2 regions of the Pseudoalteromonas rhizosphaerae genome follow, and region 2 is predicted to be linked to the other one. Evidence: riboswitches for the same ligand, from Rfam matches in the RefSeq annotation. Region 2 holds a riboswitch; the other holds the start of a gene.

Region 1 (8,005 bases), 260 kb from region 2:
AACATCTAAGTACCCGTAGGAAAAGAAATCAACCGAGATTCCGAAAGTAGCGGCGAGCGAAATCGGAACAGCCCTTAAGCTTAATTGGTGTTAATGGAAGGCTCTGGAAAGTGCCACGATACAGGGTGATAGTCCCGTACATGAAAATCCCTTTTAAGTGAAATCGAGTAGGTCGGAGCACGTGAAACTTTGACTGAATATAGGTGGACCATCATCTAAGGCTAAATACTCCCAACTGACCGATAGTGAACCAGTACCGTGAGGGAAAGGCGAAAAGAACCCCTGTGAGGGGAGTGAAATAGAACCTGAAACCGTGTACGTACAAGCAGTAGGAGCCCACTTGTTGGGTGACTGCGTACCTTTTGTATAATGGGTCAGCGACTTATATTTTGTAGCGAGGTTAACCGAATAGGGTAGCCGTAGGGAAACCGAGTCTTAACTGGGCGACTAGTTGCAAGGTATAGACCCGAAACCCGGTGATCTAGCCATGGGCAGGTTGAAGGTTGAGTAACATCAACTGGAGGACCGAACCCACTAACGTTGAAAAGTTAGGGGATGACCTGTGGCTAGGAGTGAAAGGCTAATCAAACCGGGAGATAGCTGGTTCTCCCCGAAATCTATTTAGGTAGAGCCTCGGACGAATACTTACGGGGGTAGAGCACTGTTAAGGCTAGGGGGTCATCCCGACTTACCAACCCTTTGCAAACTCCGAATACCGTAAAGTAATATCCGGGAGACACACGGCGGGTGCTAACGTCCGTCGTGAAGAGGGAAACAACCCAGACCGCCAGCTAAGGTCCCAAAGTCATAGTTAAGTGGGAAACGATGTGGAAAGGCCCAGACAGCCAGGAGGTTGGCTTAGAAGCAGCCATCCTTTAAAGAAAGCGTAATAGCTCACTGGTCGAGTCGGTCTGCGCGGAAGATGTAACGGGGCTAAACTATGCACCGAAGCTGCGGATTCAGAATTTATTCTGAGTGGTAGGGGAGCGTTCTGTAAGCGGTTGAAGGTGTACCGGGAGGTATGCTGGACGTATCAGAAGTGCGAATGCTGACATGAGTAACGATAATGCGGGTGAAAAACCCGCACGCCGGAAGACCAAGGGTTCCTATCCCATGTTAATCAGGGTAGGGTAAGTCGACCCCTAAGGCGAGGCCGAAAGGCGTAGTCGATGGGAAACGGATTAATATTTCCGTACTTGGTATAATTGCGATGGGGGGACGGAGCAGGCTAAGCAAGCATGGCGTTGGTAGTCCATGTGAAAGTGAGTAGGCTAGCGACTTAGGTAAATCCGGGTTGCTGTTAGGCTGAGACACGAGACGAGTCACTAAGGTGATGAAGTTGCTGATGCCATACTTCCAGGAAAAGCCTCTAAGCTTCAGATTATACCGAATCGTACCCCAAACCGACACAGGTGGTCAGGTAGAGAATACTAAGGCGCTTGAGAGAACTCGGGTGAAGGAACTAGGCAAAATCGTACCGTAACTTCGGGAGAAGGTACGCTCCGATTGGTGATGGGATTTACTCCCTAAGCTGATTGGAGCCGCAGTGACCAGGTGGCTGGGACTGTTTATTAAAAACACAGCACTGTGCAAAATCGCAAGATGACGTATACGGTGTGACACCTGCCCGGTGCCGGAAGGTTAATTGATGGGGTTATCTTCGGAGAAGCTCTTGATCGAAGCCCCGGTAAACGGCGGCCGTAACTATAACGGTCCTAAGGTAGCGAAATTCCTTGTCGGGTAAGTTCCGACCTGCACGAATGGTGTAACCATGGCCACGCTGTCTCCACCCGAGACTCAGTGAAATTGAAATCGCAGTGAAGATGCTGTGTACCCGCGGCTAGACGGAAAGACCCCGTGAACCTTTACTACAGCTTGGCACTGAACATTGAACCTACATGTGTAGGATAGGTGGGAGACTTTGAAGATGAGACGCTAGTTTTGTTGGAGTCGTCCTTGAAATACCACCCTTGTAGTTTTGATGTTCTAACGTTGGCCCCTGAATCGGGGTTACGGACAGTGCCTGGTGGGTAGTTTGACTGGGGCGGTCTCCTCCCAAAGAGTAACGGAGGAGCACGAAGGTTGGCTAAGTACGGTCGGACATCGTACGGTTAGTGTAATGGTAGAAGCCAGCTTAACTGCGAGACAGACACGTCGAGCAGGTACGAAAGTAGGTCATAGTGATCCGGTGGTTCTGAATGGAAGGGCCATCGCTCAACGGATAAAAGGTACTCCGGGGATAACAGGCTGATACCGCCCAAGAGTTCATATCGACGGCGGTGTTTGGCACCTCGATGTCGGCTCATCACATCCTGGGGCTGAAGTCGGTCCCAAGGGTATGGCTGTTCGCCATTTAAAGTGGTACGCGAGCTGGGTTTAGAACGTCGTGAGACAGTTCGGTCCCTATCTGCCGTGGGCGTTTGAGAATTGAGAGGGGTTGCTCCTAGTACGAGAGGACCGGAGTGAACGAACCGCTGGTGTTCGGGTTGTCATGCCAATGGCATTGCCCGGTAGCTACGTTCGGAACTGATAAGCGCTGAAAGCATCTAAGCGCGAAGCAGGCCTCGAGATGAGTTCTCACTAGACTTTTAAAGTCTCTGAAGGGCCGTTGAAGACTACAACGTTGATAGGCAAGATGTGGAAGCATAGTGATATGTTAAGCTAACTTGTACTAATTACCCGTGAGGCTTAACCATACAACGCCAAACGCGTTTTATGTGATAGTTGATAGCGCAAGAAGTTAATAGACTAAAGTAGATTTACTGAAAACTTTATTATCAGAATTCCAAATTTATAAGGTGACTCTTAGCGCGTAGCGTTAAAGTTGAGGCACCTTGCGCAAAGGAAATGTAAGCACTACGTGCTTTGTCATAACTCCTTTTCACCCTATTTGCTTGGTAACAATAGCGTTTTGGACCCACCTGACCCCATGCCGAACTCAGTAGTGAAACGAAACAGCGCCGATGATAGTGTAGCATTTGCTATGCGAAAGTAGGACATTGCCAGGCTCCAAATTTAGTCGAAGGACTTAAAACTTAATAATTAAAATAAGAAAATTGAAAAGAATTTTCTTGGTAACAATAGCGTTTTGGACCCACCTGACCCCATGCCGAACTCAGTAGTGAAACGAAACAGCGCCGATGATAGTGTAGCATTTGCTATGTGAAAGTAGGACATTGCCAGGATCTAATTAAAGAAAGCCCGACTAGAAATAGTCGGGCTTTTTTACGTTTGCAGGAAAGTGATTTAGCAGTGAGATTATGCTGGCGGGCAAAGACAGCGCCAATCATTTACTCTTATATGTATAATACCAATCGACTTAAATATTTAACCATTCTAGCGAGCTAAATAAAGCGCTAACTGCGTTATAAATTTTTCATGTAGAACAACTACATGTCAAAATTTATGCCTTGTTATCACTGTATTTATCTGTCGCTATAAATGGTCAGTAACTTAACACGATTGGTATAAGATCATTTTATTGTTTTGAAAAACTCGCAAACTCACTATAAAACTTGCGTTCAGGCCTCTACCTATGCGATAAAACCATTATATTTATCATACAAATGGTGGAGCTTCATGGTACGTAAAAAAACAACTAAATCAAAAGGTTCATCAGGACTCAATCGTAAAAACAGTGAAAGCTTCATAGTTAAATTTAGTCGTCATGCTGATACTCAACTGTGTGCTTCTGGTTTGATGTATAAAGTAATAGATGAGATCTCTGGTGAGCGAGTAACTGACACAGATACCGTGGTCATAAATCAGCGTATTATGCTTGCTGATGGCAGCGTAATAGCTGATAGTTATAAAGCTGGAATGCCTGAAGTATTTACCTTAGATGAGGCAATCGAAGGATTACGAGAAGGTATTTTATTGATGTCGGTTGGTTCTCGCTATGAATTTGTAATTCCTGCATAGCTGGCGTGGGGACGCAAGGGGAATGGTGGGAAAATAGGAGCTAATGCCGTTCTACATTTTGATGTGCGCTTAATCCGTTTAGGATGACCATTATGCTATTGTTAAAAGTACTTTTCTTTAATGTAAGAGGGTTTTATGCCGCCATTTTCTAGTCGCGTTTACTTATTACGCCATGGCGAATTGATTGAGCAAGGAGTCTTGGCCGGACAGACAGATTTTTTACTCAGTGAACTTGGCCGTGCGCAATTACATCAAGCGTGTAATGAGCTAACTAATATTGAGCTTGTACAAAGTTCGACTTTGAAACGTTGTAGCGAATTTGCCAGATCTTTTAGTAATGCCCAGCAAATACCACTTTTTCTGACCGATCAGCTCCGAGAGTTTAATTTTGGTGATTGGGATGGCTGTAAATATGATGATTTGTGGCAACAGACGGATTCTCCTAGTACTTCATCACACAAATTTTGACTAGTTGAGAGCATCGTAAGCTCTCTCTAGTTTTTCACGTGCAGAATTAATATTAGAAATCTAATTTATACCACTGCCTTTTGTATTTCGGCGCCATTCCCACGCCGCGAGATCTGCCTTCAACTCTTCCGTACTTGCTATGCGAAGATCTAAGCATTGCTTATTCATATTGCCAATTTCTATCTCGACCATATTCAACCAGCTCGCATGTTTTGGTGTGTAATGGAACTCTATTTTATTTAAAATACGTCGCGCATCTTGAGGTGAAAATGCTTTAAATAACACACCTTCAGTATCAGTCGATAGTTATCTAGCACTACACGAATTTTATTCGCATGTGGATACTGTTCATCGACTAAGTCGTTCATATAATGAGCACAATCAACCTTCGTTTTCTCCTATGTTGCTTTAACATGCCGCCAACCTCGACGACGGTCAAAAAATACAAATAAGTTATCCACGCCAATCCGTTAATGTAATTAATCGCTCACCTAATGACGCTAATGTCCATCGGCAATATCCCGTTGGCTGCTCAGTACAGGCTGTGGCTATTAAAGTTGCTTCCTCCTTCGCAGATATTTTTCTCATAGCACAATTTCGTGCATCTTCATTTAAAACAGCGTCTAAACTCTCTTCGACACACTGACGTTTGACCCGAAATGCAGTTGAAGAACTAACTTGAATCGCCTAACATATTTGCTCTGTTGTATATCGACAACGGTCAGCTTTTAATTAAATAGCGGCTCGTTTGTACTTTCGAACATTAACCATGCCTTTTTTGCAGTAGGTTACTAGATCTAATTTTTATTATAATTCAATAGCATACTTTCAGTTCATAACAATATTAAATGAGTAAATATGAGTTAAAGGATCGTCAATTAGGATAAAATTTTCATTATCAATAAAGAAGAGTTGCTGTCGTTTACTGTGAAAAAAGGCTGTATTTGGCATTTATTACTACACAAAAGTGAATAGTATTGCACCTGCTACAAGTGGTTTTGGGACTGCATCATTGAGTGTTCATGCAATGATTTTAACGCTTAAAAAGAAAATACTCATCACTTCAACTGCAGGAAAAAGCCAAACTATAAAATTATTAATTGGAATAAATCAGTTGCCCGAATTTAAGTAAGGGAACTAATCAGAACTTATGTGAACGGGTACTAGTCTTGGCGATTTTTGGCAAAGCCCTTGGCAAGTAACTCCCCCTCATGGCGAAAGTATGAGGGATTTTTATCAGCGAATAGCAACGTGGTGGCAAACGTTACTAATTGATATTGCAAGTAATCGTACTCAAGCACAATTAGTTTTAACGCATGCCGGAGTGATCAAGCAACTATTAGGTATTATTTGTCGGTTACCAAAAGAGTCGAATCAGCAAAACATATTTTCAATCGGTTATGGGAAGCTCATTTGTATTGATATTTACATAGATGATAGCGATAAAGCATGGCCAAGAATTGTGTTTTAAAAGACTATTTTTAGCCGTCTAGAAAGATATTAATTGAAATATTTACTCACCCGCCCATAATAGAGCCTTATGTATTTTGGAATGGGGTGTAACTCCTCAACTGTTCCCGCAACTGTAAGTCGCAAGCGCGATAAGTCAGATACAAAATACGTTAATTTATTACCTATTGAGCGGGCTAACTCTTCTATTATCACCATGATCATAATGGTTTGTAGTGTATTGGGTTTAGCTATTGCTAGAGAGATAACACATTGCAAATACCAGCAGTAATTGATCCCCCTTTACTTGAAGTAACTAATTTATCGTGGTCGGTGGCAAATACCGCTATTTTGCACGATATTAATTTTGCAATAAAACCAGGCCAGTTTATCGGTTTGTTAGGGCCTAATGGCGCAGGTAAATCAAGTTTATTGCGTTGTTTATACCGTTACACTAAACCAGTGTGCGGTGAGGTTATATTTGCAGGGAAAAATATTTGGCAGCTAAGTGCGGATGAATATGCCAAGCAGGTTGCTGTGGTGCTGCAAGAAACACCTTCGCAATTTAATCTATCGCTTTATGATGTAGTGAGTCTTGGCCTTACGCCGCATAAAAGCTTATTTAGTTCGACAACTAAAAATGATCAACAAATTATTTTTCAGGCGATTGAGCAAGTTGGCTTGAGCCATCATTTACAGCAATCGTTTGATTCCCTTTCCGGTGGCGAGAAGCAACGCGCATTGATAGCACGTTCAATTGTACAAAGCCCTCAATTATTAATTATGGACGAGCCTACCAGCCACTTAGATATTAAATATCAAATTCAATTAATGGAGTTGACTAAATCGCTAAATGTAACGGTATTAGCGTCGTTCCATGATCTTAATCTTGCAGCAAGTATGTGTGATGAACTACTGGTGATAAAGCAAGGTAAGTTAGTTGCAACGGGTAGCCCAGAATACGTCATCACGGAAGAAATGCTTAGCGAAGTATTTGGTGTCTGTGTCGAAGTCTCGGCGCATCCACAGAGTAAACAATTAAATAAGGTCATTCCGCGTATTACCTATTTTTACGGTTATCAAGGTGGTGGCGTTGATGCAAAAAAATAATTATTTTGCAGTCAGCGTGGCGTTATTCTTTGCCTTGTCGAGCATTTTTATAGCACTTAGCTTTGGTGCTGCGGCCAGTAAATTTATTGATGTATACCACAGTATTATAGGTCAGGGAGATGACTCCTTTATAGCGCGGATCATATGGCAACTGCGAATGCCACGAACATTGTTGGCGTTTTTAGCTGGCTCTGGTCTAGCTATTGCTGGTTTAATTTTACAAACCGTAACCCGTAACCCGTTAGCCGATCCTTACTTATTTGGTATTTCATCGGGAGCCTCATTTGGTGTGGTATGTTTTATGACACTAACAGGAGTCAGCGCGGGAATAACAATGTCGGCCGCGGCATTTGTTGGTAGTTTATTGACTATGTTATTACTGGTTTTTATTGCCGGACGAGCAGGTCGCGGACAAGTTGAAAGCATGCTCTTGGCTGGGGTCGCTTTATCCTTTTTATTCAGTGCCTTTACCAGCTTACTTTTGTATTTTAGTGATCCACAGGCGATCACGGCTATTTTATTTTGGACGCTAGGCAGCTTTGCTCGCGCACAATGGTCAACGTTATGGTTACCCGCTTTAGTTATTATTAGTTGCACAGTGCTGATGATGGGTTTTCGTCGGCAACTAAATGCAATGTTACTAGGTGATGAAAGTGCTGCAACTTTAGGAATACCGGTACAGCGGTTTCGGTTATTAATGTTGGTATTGAGCTCATTGATCACTGCAGTGTTAGTGGCGATGTGTGGTGGTATTGGTTTTGTTGGTTTGATGATCCCGCATATAGTACGGTTTTTTGTGTCGCAAGGCACTATTACTGGTTTGATCATGACGGCTTTAGTTGGCGGTATATTTATGGTGTGGGTTGATGTGCTATCGCGTGTTTTACTTGCAAATCAAGAATTGCCAATCGGTGTTATTACTTCTGCAATAGGCAGTATTTTCTTTTTATCGTTACTTTATTTTCGCAAGCGAGAGAGTTAGTCAGATGTTTAATATACCCACAGTAACTAATCAATTTGGTCACCTCATCATTGATAAGATTAACCAAAAAACTAA
Region 2 (8,005 bases):
TCAACTGTATTGTAGTAAAACACTTCGCCAGTTGCATAATCCATACTTGAGTCAACCGCGTTGTATTGCTTATCAAATAAGTTTTCAACACGAGCAGAAAATGAAAGCGCACTGTTAAATTGATAATTTGCAGTTAAGTTCCATAACGTATAAGAACTAAGCTCTGTTACTTTACCTTTTCGATCACTACGGTACTGCATATCAAAACCGGCATCAAAATCGCCCCACTGCTTCGCAACAGACCAGTTCACAGTACGTGGTGAAACATAAGTTTGTGCTACACCCGTTTCGGTATTTTCAGCATTTAAATAAGTAAAATTAAACTGATTATCAAAACCAAGTACTGTATTGGCAAAGCTAAACTCAACACCCTCATGGCGTGCTTCATTTATATTTTCTGGCTGCCATTTACCAGCTGCATTAGGTGCCCATGCAATTAGGTTTTCAATATTATTTCTGAATATTGATATATCAAGCTTTGCCTGAGAAAAGTCTAAACTCAAACCTAACTCTTGGTTAGTTGATGTCTCTGGTGCTAAATTTGGATTACCTGGAGATAAAGGGTCAGGAAAATAAAGATCATTAAATGTTGGCGCTTTAAAGCCCGTGCTTTGGCTCAATCTAAGTGTTGCACGCTTATTTAAGTGATAACCAACAGCTGCGGCGTAAGTTGTTTCATTACCAAACTGCTCATCATCATCTAAACGCAATGCTAAATTTGCAATGAATTTATTATCATCAAAATAGCCCCCAAGAAATGCAGCTTTAGCTACTTTGCTATCCGCTAGATAAGCCTTACCATTAGTAAATATTTCATCTTTATACCAATTAAGCCCGCCATTAACGGTTAAAACTTGGCTTGCATTATAACTGCCGTGGTAATCAAATTGTTTACGTTTTGTTTTATAACTATTAGTAATAATCGCACCAGTGTAATCATAGCCTTTGTTGTCAGAATCGTCGGTTGCAATAGCAACATTAATTGAGTGCTTATGATCGGTAAAGGATTTATCCCAATCCAGCCCTAGCTGATAATTTTCAAATTCATTATTTTCTACGATACTATCAATAGGCGAGAAAGCATTGTCGTATTGTGCATTACCTTCACTGTATTGACCCAGCGCTTTAAGCTCACCTAACAGCTCATCTGCATAGCGAATATTAAATCCTAAATTTTTGTTCTCATAACCATCTTCATCCGATGCTACGCCTTGCAATACGTCAAAGCCATCCGTTTTTTCAAACCCAGCATTAAACGACGCTTTAACAGCATCAACTACCGTTGTACCTGCAACTTGATAATTTTGATAAGCATCAGTACCAAATGTTGCATCTAGGCTGACGGATTCCTTTGTACGAGTAATAATATTGATCACACCAGCGAGCGCGTCAGACCCATAAACTGCAGCACGAGAGCCTTTAACAATTTCAATGCGCTCTATTGAATTAAGAGGAATATTACTAATTGATTTATAACCAAGGGTTGCAGAGCCCGTACGTACGCCATCAATCAAAATAAGTGTATGTCGCGAGCTTGAACCGCGAAGTGACACGCCAGAACTTTGCCCAAAGCCACCATTGGAATTTATTTGAAAACCAACTTGGGTTGCTAGTAAACTCGGTAAATCACGGACATTACTTGTTTCAATATCACTGCGCTCAATAACAGTTACACTGGCAAGTACATCAGTAATTGATTGTTCAAATTTATTAGCGGTTACCGTCAGGCGTTCTATTGATTGCTCTGCAGACACAGAAAAAGACAACGCAGCGGCAATTGCTACGCATAGAGTAGATTTGTTTAACATGATATCCCCTGACCCGCGCCCACCGCACAAGTGATAGTAAATTGACTTCAAGGCCGGTCTCCGGACTTAACATAACTTGCTAATAAATTTAGCTAAAAGTATGTATCACCGTTGCGGGGGCAGTGTTGGACTTCGTTTATATCCTATAAACGCCACCAACTTCCCGATTATCTTGCTTTACTTAATCAACAACCTTGAAAAGTAACCACAAGCACCTTGAAAATAGGTCGCTATTGTGATTATTTTAAGCACAAAAGTCAATGGACGGCTATACATCTAAACACTCTAGGTTCTAGGAATAATCATAAGTTCTAAACTAAAAAAGCCAAACTACATTGCTGCAATTTGGCTTTTTCTAGCACCTAGAAACCTAGCTCCTAGCTTTCTAATCTCTAAAGTTTTTAAATTGAAATGGCTGCCCTAAATCGGCACTGCGCACTACTTGCATGGCTTCTTGTAGGTCATCACGCTTTTTACCCGTTACACGTACTTCTTCGCCTTGGATCGCGGCTTGTACTTTTACTTTAGAGTCTTTAATGGCTTTAACGACTTTTTTAGCCATATCTTTTTCGATACCTTGCTTTAGCGCAACATTACGGTAAACATTTTTTCCCGCACGTGAAATATCTTGCAGCTCTAAACTTGATACGTCCATACCGCGTTTTGATATTTTGCTCGCTAAAATATCAAACAACTGCATAACCTGTGAATCAGCTTCTGCTTTTAGTTTAATGGTTTTATCATTAAGCTCTATTGACGCATCAACGCCTCTAAAGTCAAAGCGAGTTTCAAGTTCACGGTTAGCGTTATCAACAGCATTTTTTGCTTCGTTCATTTCGACTTCCGAAACAATGTCAAATGAAGGCATAAGTCTCTCCTAACAAGATATTTTTAATTCAAATTTATATTGTCGATAATTATACTATATAAATTTTATAAATCTTTACACTTTTCTATGCTTTGTTCAGGTGCGATACGAAATTTGTTTGATATACTGCGGTTCTATTTTTAAACGATTTAGGATTTTTCGTGACTCGGCGTGTTTATCAAACTCTATTTTTAATCAGTATTCTGGTATTTACCTTTTTGTTTGCCCGCGATTTTAGGGGCGTTGGGGTATCGTCACTGCCTCATCTAGATAAGTTAGTGCATTTTATTATTTTCTTTGTTCTGGCAGCCGTCATGGTCAGAGCGTTCAAGCTACCTGTATTCGTTCACCTCGTGTTATTAGCATTTTATGGCATCGCTATTGAGCTAATGCAAAGCACAATCCCTTATCGTAGCGCATCTGTTGCTGATGTTGTTGCTGACTTTTCTGGGGCTGCTAGTTTCTTTTTGTTGTTCGGTATTTATTCTCGTTTTAAAAAGAATCAAAATGGCTAATATATTCGTCGTTGGCGATGGTGCCATTGGGCTGCTCTATAGCCATTATTTGAGTCAACAGCACAGGGTTACCCTACTTACCAAGCATGCTATTGACGAACCTCGTTTTTATCAACAAGCAAACGCGCCAAAACAAGCAATTAATTGCCAACTGACAAACCTGACTCAATTATCTGAGCACGGCCAAGTCGATGTTGTTATTTTTACTGTTAAAGCATATCAAGTTGCCACCGCATTTAGGCAACTAAAGCCTTTTTTAAGCGCTCAATGCCAATTGATTTTATCTCACAATGGCATGGGTAATGTAGATGAAATAAATAGCGAACTTACAAAACAACAAGGACTATATTTTTTAACAACACGTTTAGCGGGCTACAAAGATGCACCTTTTAGTGTGTTGCATACTGGTATCGGGAGCAGCATTTTAGGTGATTGTAACCAGCAAGCAAAAACACAACTCGCTGAAGTTAAAAATCTACTAAACGCTATTCCTGAATTAACAACCACAAATAATATACAACAATTACGCTTTGAAAAATTACTCGTTAATATTGCTATTAATCCACTCAGTGCGCTGCACAATGTGAAAAATGGCGCACTGACTGCACCACAGTTTAGTGGCATAATTTTAAATATCTTAAACGAAGCGTGTACCGTAGCAAATAAACTAGGTATTAATGTGCGACTTGCTGAAGCATTAGCGAACGCCTATCAAGTGATGAGTGATACCAAAAACAATTACTCATCAATGCATCAAGATGTCGCCCATAATCGCATCACAGAAATTGACGCGATGTGCGGTTATATTTGCCAAAAAGGTAATCAACTAGGTATTAATACCCCTCACAATCAATCTTTACTCGATGCTATCAGACATAAAAAAAGCGCGATTTAACTCGCGCTTGTTATTAATAACTATCAACCTTACAGGCGATAAACTTTAACATTGGCAAAGCCATTTTCATGTAAAATAAGCGCCTGTAGCTGACTCATTACACCTTTAGTGCAATATAAGTAGTAGTCTTTGTCTTGCGGTAGGTCTGCAAATTTGGTCGCTAAGCGGAAAAATGGCAAATGCACAACTTCTATCCCATCAATTTCAAGCGGTGCTGCATCTTCTTCTTCCGGCGAGCGAATATCAACAACAACTGCATCAGCTGGTAAATCAGAAACTGACTCTGCCTCTTTTAGCTCTTGTTTAGCTTCGACGTCAATGTCACGAATATCCATAATACGTGCGTTTTCAATAACAGTATTGAGCACATCAAAATCAAACTTTTGCTCTTCAGCTTCTACTACGGCAATTTTAGCTTTAACTGTAGGCTTTTTAGAAATCACACCACAGTATTCCGGCATAGTTTCGGCCATTTCTGCGGTGCCGATTTTACGAGCGATGTTTATAATTTCTTGTTTGTCGTGTTGGATCAGCGGGCGTAATATAAGCGTTTCGGTAACACGGTCAATCACACTTAAGTTGGCTAATGTTTGACTTGAAACTTGGCCTAGACTCTCACCGGTAACAAGCGCTTGAATCCCCATTTTTTCAGCTATTTGGCTGCCTGCACGCATCATCATACGTTTGAGAACTACACCCATTTGACTGTTTTCAACATTTTCTAAAATTTCGGCAACAACGGGGTCAAAGTCAACACTGATAAATTTAACTTTATGGGTTGAGCTAAACTGCTTCCAGATATAGTAGCTGGCTTGTTTAACTCCAATCTCGTGCGCTGCACCACCTAAATTGAAGAACAAAAAGTGCGTACGAGCGCCTTTACGGATCATTTGATAACTAGCAACGCCCGAGTCAAATCCACCTGACATTAACGACAAGACATCTTCTTGCGTTGGTAATGGGAAACCGGCCATACCATGATGGGTGTGCGTTACTACGTAAGCTTTATCATCTTTAATTTCAAGGCGAATAGTTACTTCAGGATTTTTCAGTCTTACGCTGGCGCCATCGACGTGTTGATTTAACCCACCCCCAACATAACGCTCTACATCGGTAGAAGTGAAATCATGCTTACCTTGGCGTTTACAACGCACACAGAATGTTTTGCCAACAACAGTGTGACCAACCATATCTAGCGCTTTTTCGTAAATATCGTGCAGGTTTTCGTAGTTAGTTTCGGTCACTTCAATAAACTGCACGATACCTGGGATCCGTTGTAAGCCATCGATAAAATCAATACGCATTTGCGCGTCATCTAATTTAGTTACGACGGATATATTGTCCCAGTTATTTTGTACTTGTACTTTTTCGTCAAGCTTGCGTAATACAATTTTAATGTTGTTCTCTAACAACTTAGTAAAACGTTTTCGCACAGAACGGCTTTTAATGGCTATTTCAGGATGGAGTTTGACGATAAATTTAAGCATAGTTTACTCGTTAGACAATATTTAGGATTCACGCACCCACGTGTTGGGCGCGGGATTATAACAAAAAATCTAACGTCTAGGAAATAAACAACCGCTGCGTTTAATTAAACAGGCTCTGCTTGTGCCGCTAATTTACTGTATTTTTCGCGTAACAAGTTAATTTTTGGGATACTTTGCTCGGTGCCAAATGCTTTAAAAAGTGCTAACACTTTTAAGATACCATTATAAATATCTTGCTGAATTAACTCACCGCTTAACCGTCTAGCTTTAATGTAAGGAGTCCAAAAACTGACAGTAATTTTTAGCATGTGAGCAAGCTCAACAGCATCTTCATCGTCAATTGCGATCATACCAACTTCACGCAGGCCAATTACAATTTCGCGCACTTGGCTTAACAAAGCTGCTTGGAACTCAATATAGTCTTTTTTCAGTACTTCGTCGCGAGATAAAATATCACCCAAATTGTCATAGAAAAAATGAAAACGCCACATCAACTCAAACAAAGCATCAAGATACCCAGTTAAGTGTGTCAATGCTTCATCCTGCTTTTCCATTGGCACAAACTGAGTGTGCAAATGCTTACTATATAATGCAAAAATATGGCGAATAATGTCTTCTTTATTTTTAAAGTGATAATAAAGATTACCTGGACTGATGCCCATGTGAGAAGCGATATGATTGGTTGTTATCGCGCGCTCGCCATGTTGGTTAAATAGCATTATGCTAGTTGTAATTATTTTATCTTTGGTACTCATATCCTGCGACTCTGATTATTTTTATTAGAGTAAATGACCATAATTTACTCAGTATTATTAGCCGCGCAGTATATACAAATATAATCCAATAAAATACTACCTTGAAAATTTCTAATCCATAATTCGTAGTTATTGTTTCTTATTGAAATAAACTCATTTACAAATGAAAATATGCAGTCGCAATTTGCAGGCTGATCTGGACAACAAAGACTGTTAATATAACCCTCAAAATAACACTAAGATGATATTTATGAAAGTCACCGCAATTTACCCTGGTACCTTTGATCCATTAACCAATGGACACACAGATCTGATCCAGCGGGCAGCTAAAATGTTTGATACTGTAATTGTTGCAGTTGCTCACAACCCTAGTAAAAAACCCTGCTTTAGCCTTGATGAGCGGGTAGCAATTGCCAATAGTTTACTCACTCATTTAGATAACGTCAGTGTTATTGGCTTTTCTGGATTATTAGCTGATTTAGCACGCGATCATAGTGCGAATGTGTTGATCCGCGGTATTCGTGCTGTGTCTGACTTTGATTATGAGTTTCAGCTTGCCAATATGAATCGTCGTTTAAATCCTGATTTAGAGAGTGTTTTTTTAACCCCAGCTGAAAAAAACTCATTTATCTCTTCAACCCTCGTTAAAGAAGTAGCCCGTCATAAAGGCGATGTCAGTGAGTTTGTACACCCTATTGTAGTAAAAGCATTGCAGGAAAAGTTACACGGATGAAGTTAAATATCTATTTAAGCGCCTTAATTGCCATTGCTACACCGGCGTTTGCAACACCTTGGATTGAAAGTGACGACCCTTTATTACGCGCTTCAATTGAAATGCTCTTTAACCAAGGTGTGATTAAACAACCGATCAATAGTTATCCCCTAATGTGGCAAGGTATTGCCAGAGATTTAAGTACAATTGAAAGCAGCAGTTTATCAACACAGAGTCAATTTGCTTATCAACACGTAAAACATGCCTTAGATAGAGCTAAACAAGGCAGTAGCTCTGGTGTCAGGCTTAACTACAATAGTGAGCCAGCTTTGCAACAAAGCTTTGGTAAGCGCGATCAACAAAAAAGTGGTATAAATAGCTATGGCTCTATCACTGGCGACCGTGTTAGCGCCAAAGTCAGTGTTAATTACGCTGATGAGGCACTAGATGATGAACACATAAACTATCATGGCAGCTACTTGGCAGTATTAATGGGCAATTGGTCTGTTAGCGCCGAACAAGTAAGCCATTGGTGGGGGCCTAGTAACGACAATGCGTTACTACTGTCAAATAATGCCCCACCAATGAAAGGGCTAAGAATTAACCGTGCTAACACACAATACGTGGGACCAAGCTGGCTATCATTCATTGGTAACTGGCAGTTAACTGGGATTTACGCAAAACAAAAACCACATTTAAGTAATGGTGAAAAAGGCGACTACTGGGCTATGCGCTTTGCCAGCACTCCACTTGCGGGGCTTGAGGTTGCATTTAGCTCAGCGGGCTCTGACTATTTAACCAGCACAGAAATAGCTCCCAATTCGCTCGAACTGATAACAACTAAGCAACGCTTAACCAGTTTAGATGCTAAGTACTCAACCAGCATCGCCAATCAACCGATTGCTTTTTATACTGAGCTAATGGGTAAAAATGACAGTGGTATTGCGCCCAGTGATCCTTTTTAT

Evidence for each region. A riboswitch is a leader RNA that binds a small molecule or an ion and turns the genes downstream of it on or off. The one in region 2 is predicted to bind cobalamin.
Region 1: it holds a riboswitch for cobalamin, as region 2 does, so the genes downstream of both, PVK79_RS04930 (ABC transporter ATP-binding protein) here and PVK79_RS03880 (TonB-dependent receptor domain-containing protein) in region 2, are expected to answer to the same signal.

What each region holds. Positions count from the first base shown of each region.
Region 1 is NZ_CP118496.1:1,124,337-1,132,341, forward strand. It holds rRNA gene PVK79_RS04890 (23S ribosomal RNA) at 1-2,696, shown strand, start outside; rRNA gene rrf (5S ribosomal RNA) at 2,894-3,008, shown strand; rRNA gene rrf (5S ribosomal RNA) at 3,071-3,185, shown strand; gene PVK79_RS04905 (FKBP-type peptidyl-prolyl cis-trans isomerase) at 3,580-3,921, shown strand; gene PVK79_RS04910 (histidine phosphatase family protein) at 4,057-4,389, shown strand; gene PVK79_RS04915 (transposase) at 4,450-4,674, opposite strand; gene PVK79_RS04920 (hypothetical protein) at 4,843-4,977, opposite strand; gene PVK79_RS04925 (histidine phosphatase family protein) at 5,612-5,860, shown strand; cobalamin riboswitch at 5,883-6,025, shown strand; gene PVK79_RS04930 (ABC transporter ATP-binding protein) at 6,112-6,948, shown strand; gene PVK79_RS04935 (FecCD family ABC transporter permease) at 6,935-7,930, shown strand; gene cobT (nicotinate-nucleotide--dimethylbenzimidazole phosphoribosyltransferase) at 7,935-8,005, shown strand, end outside.
Region 2 is NZ_CP118496.1:867,223-875,227, reverse strand. It holds gene PVK79_RS03880 (TonB-dependent receptor domain-containing protein) at 1-1,808, opposite strand, end outside; cobalamin riboswitch at 1,843-2,020, opposite strand; gene PVK79_RS03875 (YajQ family cyclic di-GMP-binding protein) at 2,194-2,676, opposite strand; gene PVK79_RS03870 (VanZ family protein) at 2,838-3,191, shown strand; gene PVK79_RS03865 (ketopantoate reductase family protein) at 3,184-4,086, shown strand; gene thiI (tRNA uracil 4-sulfurtransferase ThiI) at 4,116-5,573, opposite strand; gene PVK79_RS03855 (TetR/AcrR family transcriptional regulator) at 5,678-6,328, opposite strand; gene coaD (pantetheine-phosphate adenylyltransferase) at 6,579-7,061, shown strand; gene PVK79_RS03845 (capsule assembly Wzi family protein) at 7,058-8,005, shown strand, end outside.